One region of the Hyphomonas sp. CACIAM 19H1 genome, then DNA from elsewhere that is predicted to be linked to it. Evidence: predicted binding sites of a transcription regulator. Region 1 holds the regulator's gene; the other holds the start of a gene.

Region 1 (6,755 bases):
CTGTCGGCAATGCCGCCATCAGTCGGCTGAAGCGTCAGAACCGGTTTGGCGAATGGCATATTTTCCAGGATGCTCGCGATATTGAGCTCACCCTGCTGACGAACCTCTGCCAAGGCTTCATCGCCCGGATGACGGACTATCAGTTTCTGGTTTACGCCCTCCTGGCCAAAGGCCTGTCACAAAAAGCGGTTGCCCAACGGCTGGGCAAATATCCGCAATCAGTTTCTGACGCAGTCCGCCGGGCGGAGATAGATCTGGTGATCGAAGCAGAAAATCAGATAATCAACCGGCTGCGCACCCACAATCAATCGAATATCATTGTTTTGGAGAAATCAATTGAATCCCATTGATATCTCCATCCTGGTAGGCATGGCGCTTGGATCGCACGTTCTCTCCACGCTGATCATCCGCCTTGGCATCCCCCGCCTCAAATCCGGCGACACTCCCGCCACCGAGGGCGGCGCCCTTCCCGAGAGCACCAAGGGCCGCGTCTTTGATCTGGGATCGACCGGCTTCTGGATTGGGCTGTGTGAAACACTCCTGATCTTCATTCTGGTCAGCGCCCAGCAGTTCAGCGCCCTGGCGATTATCATCGGGGTCAAACAGTTCGTGCGTAGCGACAAGATCCAGCAGAACCCGTCTTACTACCTGCTCGGCACCCTCTGTAACCTGACGATCGCCACTCTGTTCGCCCTGACGGCAAACCAGCTGATCAGCGGCTGAAGCCTGCTTAGAGCCCCAGCGCGGCCCGCTGCGCCGCAAACAGCTCCGTGCAGCCTTTCTCGGCCAAGCGCATCATCTCATCCAGTTCCGGGCGCGACATCGGGCGGGATTCGCCGGTGCCCTGCACTTCGATGAAGCCCCCATCAGAACTCATCACCACGTTCATGTCCGCCTCACCGGCTGAATCCTCAGGGTAATCCACGTCCAGCACCGGCATGTCCTGGAAGAGACCCACCGAGATCGCGGCGGCCTGTTTCAGGATCGGCTCCGCCTTGATCACACCTTCGGTCTGAAGATAACGGCAGGCCATGGCGAGGGCCACAAAGCCGCCGGTGATCGACGCCGTGCGCGTGCCGCCATCAGCCTGGATCACGTCGCAATCGATGGTGATCGTGTTCTCGCCAAGGGCGGCGAGGTTGACCACTGAGCGCATGGAACGCCCGATCAGGCGCTGGATTTCCTGCGTGCGTCCGGACTGTTTGCCAGCGGCGGCCTCGCGGCGCCCGCGGGTGTGGGTGGCGCGCGGCAGCATGCCATATTCGCCGGTCACCCAGCCCTCGCCCTTGCCCTTCATCCAGCCGGGCACGCCCTTTTCCCAGCTGGCGGTACACAGCACATGCGTGTGACCAAACCTGGCGAGGCACGATCCTTCGGCATAGCGCGCGACGCCGGTTTCAAGCGAAATCGGGCGCAGCTGGTCAAAAGCGCGGCCCGAGGGGCGAACAAGATTTGGCATCTTCGGGAATCCTTCTAGCTGATGGCCTGATTTGCGGGTTTTGCTGCGCCTGTCTACACCGGCAGCTGTCAACGGAGAGCAGAAGAGCGATGGCCACGGATATCGAGATTGCCCGCGCGGCGAAGAAACTGCCGGTCCAGGACATCGCCGCCCGCATCGGCGCAGCCCCGGAAGACATCATCCCCTACGGCCACGACAAGGCGAAACTCTCAGCCAGCTTCCTGCAGCGCCAATCCGCCCGGCCGGGTGGCAAGCTGATCCTCGTCACCGCCATCAACCCGACGCCCGCCGGTGAGGGCAAGACCACCACCTCCATTGGCCTCGCCGACGCGATGAACCGCATCGGGGCGAATACACTTCTCTGCCTGCGCGAACCCTCGCTCGGCCCCTGCTTCGGCATGAAGGGCGGCGCCACCGGCGGCGGCCTTGCCCAGATCGTGCCGATGGAAGACATCAACCTGCATTTCACCGGCGACTTCCACGCCATCACCTCGGCCCACAATCTTCTCTCCGCCCTCGTCGATAACCACATTCATTGGGGCGGTGAGCCCAAGCTGGAAACCGTGCGCACCAGCTGGCGCCGCGTGATGGACATGAACGACCGTAGCCTGAGGAATATCGTCTCCGGCCTTGGCGGGCCCGGCAACGGCGCCCCTTCCGAAACCGGGTTCGACATCACCGTCGCCTCCGAGGTGATGGCCATCCTCTGCCTTGCAACAGATGCGGAAGATCTGGAGGCCCGCCTGTCCCGCATTATCGTTGGCTATACGCGTGAGAAGGTCGCCGTTACCGCCGCTGACATCAAGGCCACCGGCGCGATGATGGCGCTGTTGCGCGACGCGATGCTGCCAAACCTTGTCCAGACGCTGGAGAACAACCCCTGCCTCGTGCATGGCGGCCCGTTCGCCAACATCGCCCATGGCTGCAACTCCGTGATCGCCACAAGCGCTGCTCTGAAAATGGCCGACTATGTTGTCACCGAAGCCGGCTTCGGCGCAGACCTTGGCGCCGAGAAATTTCTCAACATCAAATGCCGCCAGGCGGGGCTTGCGCCCGATGCCGTGGTTCTCGTTGCCACCATCCGTGCGCTGAAGATGCATGGCGGCCTCGCCAAGGATGAGCTGAGCAAGGTCAGCTATGAAGCGCTGGAAAAGGGCCTCGCCAATCTCGCCCGCCATATCGAAAACCTGCGCAGCTTTGGCCTGCCGGTCGTCGTGGCGATCAATCGCTTCACTACCGACACCGAAGGCGAAGTTCACGCCCTGCAGGCCTATTGCGAAAAACTCTCCGTATCCGTCGCGCTCTGCACCCACTGGGCCGAAGGCGGCAAGGGCGCTGAAACCCTCGCCCGCAGCGTGGTCAAACTGATCGAAGACGGCACTGCCGATTTCAAGCCGCTGTACCCGGACAATCTCTCCCTGCTGGAAAAGATCGAAGCCGTGGCGAAATCCATCTACCGGGCAGACCGGGTGGAGGCAGCCCGCGCGGTGAAAAACCTGCTAGCCGCATGGGAAAAGGCCGGCTTTGGCCACCTGCCCGTGTGCATGGCGAAGACCCAGTACAGCTTCTCCACAGACCCTGCCCTGCTCGGCGCGCCGGAAGGCCATGTGGTCCGTCTTCGGGAAGTGCGCCTCGCTGCCGGGGCGGGCTTCGTTGTCGCCATCTGCGGCGACATCATGACCATGCCTGGCCTTCCGCGCCGCCCCGCCGCCGAGCATATCCACCTCAATGCCCACGGCCAGATCGAAGGGCTGAACTGACCCGGCCATAGATCTATTTAGCTAAACCCAAAAATAGCTCTTGACTCGATATTAGCATAATTGCTAATTAGCAGATATGGAAAACAGCGTTTTCAAAGCCTTGGCCCATCCGGCCCGCCGGCAGCTTCTCGCCCTGCTGCGCAAGGGGCCCCGCCTCGCCGGCGACCTTGCAGCAGAGTTCGAGGCGAGCTGGCCAACCATGAGCCGCCATCTGGCGGTGCTGAAGGAGGCCGAGCTGATTACAGCCGAGCGGCAGGGAAACCAGATCCTCTACCGCGTGAACACAAGCGTTCTGGAAGACGCAGCCACCGCCCTGCTCGGGCTGCTGGGCCGGGACAATGGCGATGACGACCTTAAGGAGGCAGCCGAATGAAACCCTTTATCCGCACCGGCCTGATCGCATCGGCCATCGCCTTTCTGCTCACATCCGGCATCGCGCTCACCACCTGGAACGCCCTGCCCGAAACCGGCGATATTCCGGTTCATTGGGGCTCGGACGGACAGGCAGATCAGTTTGCGAGCAAGAGTGACGCCTGGGTCTATCTGCTGATCCTTCCAGGCACCGTGCTTCTGACCGGCCTCCTTCTCGCGCTCGTCCCGGCGATTGATCCGCGCAAACGCAATATCGATACCGGGCGGCGGGCCTATCTGGCGACATGGGTCGGCGTCATGACGCTCTTGACCTTCGTTCAAGGCGGCATCGCCTTCGGCATGCTGGGAACCGGGGAGGATACCCTTTACTCCGACACGATGGTCCGTCTGGTGATCGCGGCTTGCGGCGCCCTCTTCATCGTCATCGGCAATTACCTGCCGAAAACCCGCTCCAGCTTCATGTTCGGCATCCGCACCCCCTGGACCCTGTCTTCGGACATCGCCTGGGAGAAGACCCACCGCCTGGCGGGCCCATTGTTCATGGTTGCCGGCGCCCTGGGTATGGCGGGCGCCTTTCTCTTCAGCGGCATCTGGCTGGGCCTGCAGCTGTCGGTCCTGGTGGTCTCCGCTGCCCTCATTGCTGCGGTTTATTCCTACTTCGTCTGGCGCAAGGCTGACGACCGGGATGCCGGATCCGGCCTCACCATCTAAGGCTGGCCCCATCAACACTATTGAACCGCGCATGTACCGCCCTTAATCCAGAGACATGGCGGACCAGTCAGACATCCTCAGCCTCATGCAACGGCTCGACCAGCGCTCCCGGAACATTTTCCGGGAGATCGTCGAGGGCTATCTGGCAACGGGCGAGCCGGTCGGCTCGCGCACCCTTTCCAAGGCGGGCATTGCCCTCTCCCCGGCCTCCATCCGCAATGTGATGGCAGACCTGACAGACCTCGGCCTGCTCGACGCCCCCCACATCTCTGCCGGCCGCGCGCCCACCCACAAGGGCCTGCGCCTCTTCGTCGACGGTTTCCTCGAATACGGAGACCCTTCCCGGGAAGACAAGAAACAGATCGACGACCGGCTGGCCTCCGCGGGCACCGATCTGGAAGCGGTTCTGGGGGAAGCCTCCGACATCCTCTCCGGCCTTGCCGGGGGGGCAGGCCTTGTCGCCTCCCCCGCCCGGGACGCGGCGGTGCGGCATGTCGAATTTGTTCCCCTTGCCGGCGGAGAGGCCCTCTGCGTGCTTGTCACCGAGGACGGCGACGTTGAAAACCGCATCCTCAAGGTGCCAGATGGCCTGCCTGCCACCGCGCTGATCGAGGCGGGAAACTACCTCTCCACGCGCCTCAAGGGCCGCACCTTGGCCGAGGCGGCCAGCGAGGTGCGCGCCGAACTGCAGGACCGGCGCGCGGCGCTGGACGCGGCCACCACAGCCCTCGTCGAAGCAGGCCTTGCCGAATGGGGCGGAGACGCGCCGGGCCGCGGCCGCAGCCTGATCGTGCGGGGCCGCGCCAATCTTTTGGAAGACGCCAAGGCCGCCCAGGATCTCGACCGGGTGCGGCAATTGTTCAACGAGCTTGAACGGCAGCAAAGCCTGCTTGAAATTCTCGACACAACGCGCGAAGCGGGCGGCGTGCGTCTGTTCATCGGGTCAGAAAACAGGCTTTTTCCGTTGTCTGGTTCAAGTGTGATCGTGGCACCCTATATGGGCGGCACAAAACATGTGATCGGGGCACTCGGAGTGATCGGGCCAACACGGCTCAATTATGCCAGGGTGATCCCGATGGTAGATTATACCGCAAAGGTCGTGGGGGAGATCCTCTCGTCCCGGCGCGGAAAGGATGGGAAGTGATGAGCGACGAAAACAAACCGGGTGAAGCCGCTGAAATCGACGCCGGTGTAAACCCTGAAGCCAAGGCGGAAGAAACCGTCACGGTCGAGGAGCTGATTGTGCGCCTTGAGGCAGAGAAGGCCGATATGAACGGCCAGATCCTGCGCCTGCTGGCCGACCTCGACAACACCCGCAAGCGGGCTGACCGCCAGGTCAGCGAAGCCCGCATCTATGCCATCGAGAAATTCGCCGCTGACCTGCTCAGCGTATCGGACAATCTCGCCCGCGCCCTTGACGCCCTGCCCGAAAGCGAGCGCGGCGGGCTTACAGATGCCGGGAAAAACCTCCTCGGTGGCATTGAGATGACCGCCAAGGAACTCAACACCGCCCTCTCCCGGCACGGCGTTGTGCCTGTGGCGGCAGATCCCGGCGCGCCGTTTGACCCCAACGTCCATCAGGCCGTGGCGCAAATCCCGTCGGAGCAGCCTTCGGGCACCATCGCGCAGCTCTTCCAGCCCGGCTGGCGTATTGGCGATCGCACCCTGCGCGCCGCCATGGTGGCCGTCAGCACCGGCCCGGCGAACTGAATACGGATGCGGCTAAGGTGCGGGATCAGTCCCGCACCACCCGCCACGCCGTAACCGTGCCCGGCAGCCAGTTGGGCACGATCACCACATCGCCGAACACGGCCAGGTCATTCTGCAGGATGCCGCCTGCCTGGGTATCCAGCAGCGTCGTCACCTGCCCGTCTTCGCTGACATAATGGATATGGCCCGGCCAGCTCGACACCAGATACCCGCCGCCCGGCACCAGGCCAACACCGTCAGCATCCTTCATGCCGCGCGCCAGGATTTGCTCAGCGTCAGCGCCGCGCAGTTCGATCAGATAGCCCTCGGCCATCGTTGAGATCAGCAGCCGCTCGCCATCCCCCAGCAAGCCATTGATGCCTGCCCAATCGGTGGAGGCGCCCAGGAGCCGCGGACCTTCCGGTGTCAACCGGTGAATGCTCGCCGCGCCGGAGTCTGAAACCAGCACCTCGCCCTGCCAGACCGTCATGTCGTTCAGCATCTGGGCGCTGTCGATGCTGATCGTGTCCCGTTTTGTCCCGTTATGGACGTCGAATGTCACCACCTGGTCGATATCGGCCACATAGAGGGTATCGCCCAGCACCGTCATGCCCTTGGGCGCGTCCAGCCCCTCGGCCCAGCGCAGCATCAGCATTGTGCCGTCCGCCCCCAGCTTGGACACAAACCCCTTGCCTTCCTTTGTGCTGCCGTCCCCGGTCACATTGGAAATGAAATAGCTGCCATCAGGCGCAAGGGCGGCGCCC
Region 2 (6,755 bases), 1.7 Mb from region 1:
CCATCCTTGCGGGTGTAGCGCGGTGGGGCATCTTCATACCGGCCGGTGTGCAAGTGCATGTCGATGTCGGGATAGTTGCACTCGTCGCGGTTGTCGCGGGAGCCGGCGATGAGCAGCTTCGCCGGCTGATCGCTTTCGTTGATGAAATGGTGCCCGTCACCAGACCCAGCCGCAAACCCGGCACAGTCACCGGCGCGCATCACTTCCCGTCCGGCATCGGTAATCATCACGACCTCGCCCTCCAGCACCCAGACGAACTCGTCTTCATGCGTGTGCCAGTGGCGCTGGGACGACCAGACACCGGGATCGAGCGTCAGCAGGTTCACACCGAACTGGGTGAGCCCGGCTGCATTGCCGAGCGCCCGCCAGCGGCGCTGCGCGCAGGGCACACCATGCGGAGAAGGATACCGCGTTCCTTGGCCTTCGGGAGCATTGGAGATGTCGATCTTCGGCATGACGGGCCCTCTTTTCTCAGACTATTCCGCTGGCGCGCAACTTGGCGACCTGTGCAGGCGAGAGATCCAGCAGCTCTGTCAGCACCTCTTCCGTATGCTGACCGATGGAGTCAGGCCCCGCCCAGCGGATTTGGCCCGGCGTGGCTGAAAGCTTCGGGAATACATTCTGCTGGCGCATGCCCGGCCAGCGCTGGCTTGGCACTTCGGTGAGGGACTGGCGCGCAGCATAGTGGGGATCAGACAGCATGTCCGCGGCGCGGTAAACCTTGCCGACGGGCACGCCATTCTCGATCATGATCTGCTCAATCTCGTCAATAGGGCGCGTGGACGCCCAGGCCTGGATCAGATCATCCAGCTGCTGCTGATTGCGGCCGCGGGCGACATGCGTCTTGTAATCGGGATGGTCCTTCAGCTCCGGCCGGCCAATGGCAACGCAGAGGCGGGCGAACACCGTGTCCTGATTGGCAGCCACGATCACCATGCCGTCGCTGCCCTCATAGATGTTTGAGGGGGCAATGTTGGGCAGGATCGAGCCGGAGCGCTCGCGCGTGTATCCTTCGAACTGATATTCGGGAACGAGGGCCTCCATCACCGAGAGCACGGACTCGTAGATCGTCGCGTCGATCATCTGCCCTTCCCCCGTCTTCTCACGGTGATGCAGCGCGGCAAGCGCGCCAAGCGCTGCGTAGAGGCCCGCGAGGCTATCCCCCAGCGAGATGCCCGCGCGTGACGGGCGCCGGTCTGCCTCGCCCATCACATAGCGCAGCCCGCCCATCGCCTCGCCCACCGAAGCATAGCCCGCCCGGGAGGCATAAGGACCGGTCTGCCCATAGCCCGATACCCGGATCATGATCAGGCGCGGATTGATCTTCCGAAGGTCTTCATACCCCAGCCCCCACTTCTCCAGTGTGCCGGGGCGGAAATTCTCCAGCAGAAAGTCCGCCTGCGCCACAAGCTGGCGGACAATGTCCTGGCCTTCCTTCTCGCGCAGGTTCGCCGTGATGCAGCGCTTTCCGCGCGCAACCACCGACCACCAGAGGGGAAAGCCTTCCCGGCCCCAGTCGCGCAGCGGGTCGCCCTGGCCAGGCGGCTCCACCTTGATCACATCGGCGCCCATATCGGCAAAAATCTGTCCGCAGAAGGGCCCGGCGATCAGCTGGCCAAGTTCGATGACCCGCAGGTCCGTGAGCGGACCCGTACGGGGCTGCGATGATACCATGACATGTCTCCCGGATGCGGCCTGTTTCCAATCAGGAAATCAGGCATGCGGCAAGCCAGGGACAGATTATCAGGTGCCAACTTGCCGGGTAGGTTCGCTCGCGCTGTCGTTGGCGTGTGGTATACTCAGTCCCTCGCGCTGCCCGCGAGAACCGAACCGGCGGCGTATCGGAAGCGTCGTCACGATCGGCGCAGCCTCGCCTTCCGGAACGTCGCGGCAGAGCACCTTGTTCCTGCCGAGGCGTTTGACCTCGTAGAGGGCCCCATCCGCGCACTCGATGGCGGCATTCAACGGCGTTTCCGGCGCCATCATGCAAAGCCCGAAGCTGGCAGTAACCGACACTTCCTTGCCGGAAATCTCGATCACCGTCTCTTCGATGCGGCGGCGCAGACGTTCGCACACCAGCATCGCCTGCTCCCGGCTGACACTGCTGAGCAGAACAACGAACTCTTCCCCGCCCCAGCGGCCAAGGCGATCAAAAGGCCCGCGCAACTCGGAATGGGCAATGGCCGCAATTTCCTTCAATACCAGGTCACCCCCGGTATGGCCGTGGAGATCGTTCACCTCCTTGAAATGGTCGAGGTCGATCAGAACAATCGCAGCATTTTCCTTGGTGCGCCGCATCCGTGAGCGCTCTTCCTCGGCCGAATGCACGAAGAAACGGCGGTTCAGAAGGCCGGTCAGCGCATCGGTCCACGCCATTTCTTCAAGCCGGCGCTGATAGGCGCGCATATGGAAATCATGCAGCGAGGCGATGATCGCCGTCGGCAGCGCAACACAGCCGGAAACAAACAGGTTCAGACGAATATAAGCCCCGATATCGGCGGGCAGGCCCATCTTGTAAAAGAGCAGAGACACGCTGAACGACAGAGACAGGGCCGTTGCCGCCACAAGCACAAAGAAATTCACGGCGCTCCAGACGTCACGGCGGGAAAATGTCATGGATACCGGCTCCTGCGGACTTACCAATGCAAATCTATCGCAGGAGTTTTGAATTCGCGCTTTCACCGGACCATCAGTTGAGCAAAGCCGCGAAATTCAAAATTTACCAATGACATAGCGAAAACGCCCTGCGGCGGAGGCTGCAGAGCGATCAAAAGAGGCTGCCGGAGGCGATGGCGCCCATCCCCAGTACGCGCGTGGTCAGAAAAGGTTCATTTCGTCCCTGTTGACGACGGCAACGGGATTCCCTATCTCCGCCGCATCGTTAGCAGTCGGCTCGGGCGAGTGCTAACGATGCGCGCTTAACGCTGCGCTGGCGGAGGCCCCGTCACCTTATTCACCCGAGGAAGCTTTGATCGAAGAGGCACTGCAATGAAACTTCGTCCCCTCCACGACCGCGTTGTCGTGCGCCGCGTGAAAGAAGAAGAAAAAACCAAAGGCGGGATCATCATCCCTGATAACGCCAAGGAAAAGCCGCAGGAAGGCATCGTGGTTGCTGTCGGCAACGGCGCCATCGGCGACGACAATGAGCGCGTTCCGCTCGACGTCAAGAAAGGCGACCGCGTCCTGTTCGGCAAATGGTCCGGCACCGAAGTGAAGATCGACGGTGAAGACCTGCTGATCATGAAGGAAAGCGACATCATGGGCGTTCTGGACAAGTAAGTCCGCCCCAACCTGTCCTTCTGAACCCCAGACATAACACAAGAGGTAACTCACATGGCTGCAAAACACGTTGTTTTCGGCGCCGATGCCCGCGAGAAAATGCTCCGCGGCGTCGACATCCTCGCCAACGCAGTGAAAGTCACGCTCGGCCCGAAAGGCCGTAACGTGGTCATCGAAAAGTCTTTCGGCGCTCCGCGCACCACGAAAGACGGCGTCACCGTGGCGAAAGAGATCGAGCTGGAAGACAAGCTCGAGAATATGGGCGCCCAGATGCTGCGCGAAGTGGCATCGAAAGCCAACGACACCGCAGGTGACGGCACCACGACCGCAACGGTTCTGGCCCAGGCCATCGTCCGCGAAGGCATGAAGCGCGTTGCTGCCGGCATGAACCCGATGGACCTGAAGCGCGGCATCGACAAAGCCGTCGCTGAAGTCATCTCCGACCTCGCTCACCACTCCAAGAAGGTGAAGACGAACGAAGAGATCTCCCAGGTCGGCACCATCTCCGCCAACGGCGAGACCGAAATCGGCCAGATGATCGCTGAAGCCATGGCGAAAGTCGGCAATGAAGGCGTCATCACGGTTGAAGAAGCCAAAGCGCTCGAAACCGAACTCGACGTTGTCGAGGGCATGCAGTTCGACCGCGGCTATATCAGCCCCTACTTCATCACCAACCCGGACAAGATGATCGTCGAACTCGACGACGTCCTGATCCTGCTTCACGAAGCCAAGCTGTCGAGCCTTCAGCCGCTGCTCCCGATCCTCGAATCGGTTGTCCAGTCGCAGAAGCCGCTCCTCATCATCGCTGAAGACGTTGATGGCGAAGCGCTCGCCACCCTCGTCGTCAACAAGCTGCGCGGCGGCCTGAAAATCGCTGCCGTCAAAGCCCCTGGCTTCGGCGACCGCCGCAAGGCCATGCTGCAGGACATCGCTGTCCTCACCGGCGGCCAGGTCATCTCCGAAGACCTCGGCATCAAGCTTGAGAACGTCGGCATGGAAATGCTCGGCAAAGCCAAGCGCGTGTCGATCGACAAGGACAACACCACTATCGTCGATGGCGCTGGCAAGAAGAAAGAAATCGAAGCTCGCGTTTCGCAGATCCGCAAGCAGATCGAAGACACTTCTTCCGACTATGACCGTGAGAAACTGCAAGAGCGTCTGGCGAAACTCGCTGGCGGTGTTGCGGTGATCAAGGTTGGCGGCGCAACCGAAGTGGAAGTGAAAGAGCGTAAGGACCGCGTCGACGACGCCCTGAACGCAACCCGCGCTGCTGTTGAAGAAGGCATCGTTCCTGGCGGCGGCACCGCGCTCCTGCGCGCTTCGCGTCACATTGATGTTGTCGGCGCCAACGAAGACGAAAAAGCCGGCATCGACATCGTCCGCAAGGCCTTGGAAGCTCCGGCTCGCCAGATCGCCGAGAACGCAGGCGTTGAAGGTTCGGTGGTCGTCAACACGATCGTCAACAACAAGTCGCGCTCCTACGGCTTCAACGCCCAGACCGAAGAGTATGGTGACCTCGTCCAGATGGGCGTCATCGACCCGGTGAAGGTTGTCCGCTCGGCTCTGCAGAACGCTGCCTCGGTGGCTGGCCTGCTGATCACGACGGAAGCCGGTATCACCGAAGCTCCGAAGAAAGAGTCTGCTGGCGGCGGCATGCCGGGCGGCATGGGTGGCATGGGCGGTATGGACTTCTAAGTCCTTCCCCTTCGCGTCCCAGCGAAGACATCAGGCAGCCCTCCGGAGCGATCCGGGGGGCTGTTTACTTTGGGTCATGATTGCAGGCGCGCCGCCGCCTCCTTAGCATCACCAAAAAACAATGCTGCGGAGGAAACGGATGGACTGGAATTTCGGTGACATGCTCGATGCCGTGGGTGCGGCGCTCGGGCCAGATGACCTTGCCCTCGCCCATGGCGACCGCCGCATCTACTGGCCGGACTTTACCGCCCGGACCAACCGCCTGGCGCGCGCTCTGCTCAGCCTCGGCGCCGCACGCGGCGACAAGGCCGGCTTCTACATGCGCAACCAGCCCGAATACATGGAGGCGATGGCCGCCTGCTTCAAAGCCAGCCTCTCCCCGGTCAACGTCAACTACCGTTATCTGGACGATGAACTCGTCTACATCATCGACAATTCGGACTCGACAGTGGTGTTCTTCGACGCCGAGTTTCTGGCCGAAGTGGAGCGCGTGCGCGCCCGTCTGCCCCGCGTCACTGCCTGGGTGCAGATCGGTGGCGAGACAGTCGCTCCGTTCGCTCACGGATATGAGGCAATGGCCACTGAGGGCGACCCCTCCCCGCTGAAGGGCGAACGCTCAGGCGACGAGATTTTCCTGCTCTATACAGGCGGCACAACCGGTCTGCCAAAGGGCGTGATGTGGACGCATAACATCTGGCGCGAGGCCAGCATGGAAGGCGTCCGCAAGCTCGGCGGCGCGGTGCCCGAAACCATGGAAGAGCATGTCCAGAACGCGCTCACCGTGGGCCGTTTCTCCAGGCAGGTGCCCGCCTGCCCGCTGATGCACGGCACCGGCTGGTTCACGGCCATGGGCGCCATGCTGAATGGCGGCGCCGTTGTGACGCTGTCGGAGAAAACCAAATTCAGCCCGGAAAACCTCTGGGATACGGTTCACGCCAATGGCGTCACCTCCATGGCCATTGTGGGCGACGCTTTTGCAAAGCCGATGCTGCAGACGCTGGAAGAAAATCCCGGGCGCTGGAACCTTTCCAGCGTGCTGGCCATCATTTCTTCCGGCGTGATGTGGAGCGCGGAGGTGAAGCATGGCCTGCTCAAACACATGCCGCAGGCGGCGCTGAACGACAGCTTCGGCGCCTCTGAAGCTGTCGGCTTCGGCAGCTCCGTCACCACCGCCGATGGCGGCACACAGACTTCCAAATTCGAAATCGGCCCAAGCTGCAAGGTCTTCACGGAGGACGACCGCGAAGTGCAACCCGGCAGCGGCGAGCCCGGCTTCATCGCGCGCGGCGGCGCCGTGCCGCTGGGATACTACAAGGATCCGGAAAAAACGGCACGCACCTACAAGACCATCAACGGCATGCGCTACGCCATCCCTGGCGACTGGTGCACCGTCGAGAAGGACGGCACCATCACCCTGCTCGGCCGCGGCTCCAACTGCATCAATACGGCTGGCGAAAAAGTCTACCCCGAAGAGGTGGAGGAAGCGCTGAAATCCCACGCGGCCGTTACCGACGCGCTGGTCGTTGGCGTCCCGGATGACAAATGGGGACAAGCCGTGACCGCCGTGGTCTCGCTGAAAGGCAGCGCCACCGAAGACGAACTGCGCGCTTTCGTGCAGTCTAGGATCGCCCGCTACAAGGCGCCCAAACGTATTCTGTTCAAGGACAATCTGGGCCGCGCGCCCAATGGCAAGGCAGACTACAAATCCATCAAGGCATTCGCGCTGCAGGAACTGGGCCTTCCGGGCTGAAGCAGCCTGGCCGGAGCTTATTCGGCCTTGC

Evidence for each region. The regulator HrcA, encoded in region 1, represses chaperone genes, less so after heat shock. The targets are predictions, from matches to a motif close to GTTAGCANTCNNCNNNGNNGANTGCTAAC.
Region 2: the regulator HrcA is predicted to act here: its motif matches at 2,881-2,909, upstream of groES (co-chaperone GroES).

The regions. Positions count from the first base shown of each region.
Region 1 covers NZ_CP016437.1:3,620,723-3,627,477, forward strand. The annotation lists gene BBF93_RS16925 (hypothetical protein) at 1-350, shown strand, start outside; gene BBF93_RS16930 (hypothetical protein) at 337-723, shown strand; gene rph (ribonuclease PH) at 731-1,459, opposite strand; gene BBF93_RS16940 (formate--tetrahydrofolate ligase) at 1,549-3,219, shown strand; gene BBF93_RS16945 (metalloregulator ArsR/SmtB family transcription factor) at 3,296-3,592, shown strand; gene BBF93_RS16950 (SdpI family protein) at 3,589-4,302, shown strand; gene hrcA (heat-inducible transcriptional repressor HrcA) at 4,358-5,446, shown strand; gene BBF93_RS16960 (nucleotide exchange factor GrpE) at 5,446-6,012, shown strand; gene BBF93_RS16965 (hypothetical protein) at 6,038-6,755, opposite strand, start outside.
Region 2 covers NZ_CP016437.1:1,962,815-1,969,569, forward strand. The annotation lists gene BBF93_RS09205 (cupin domain-containing protein) at 1-455, opposite strand, end outside; gene BBF93_RS09210 (CaiB/BaiF CoA-transferase family protein) at 472-1,674, opposite strand; gene BBF93_RS09215 (GGDEF domain-containing protein) at 1,744-2,616, opposite strand; gene groES (co-chaperone GroES) at 2,989-3,279, shown strand; gene groL (chaperonin GroEL) at 3,334-4,974, shown strand; gene BBF93_RS09230 (acyl-CoA synthetase) at 5,114-6,724, shown strand; gene BBF93_RS09235 (PaaI family thioesterase) at 6,742-6,755, opposite strand, start outside.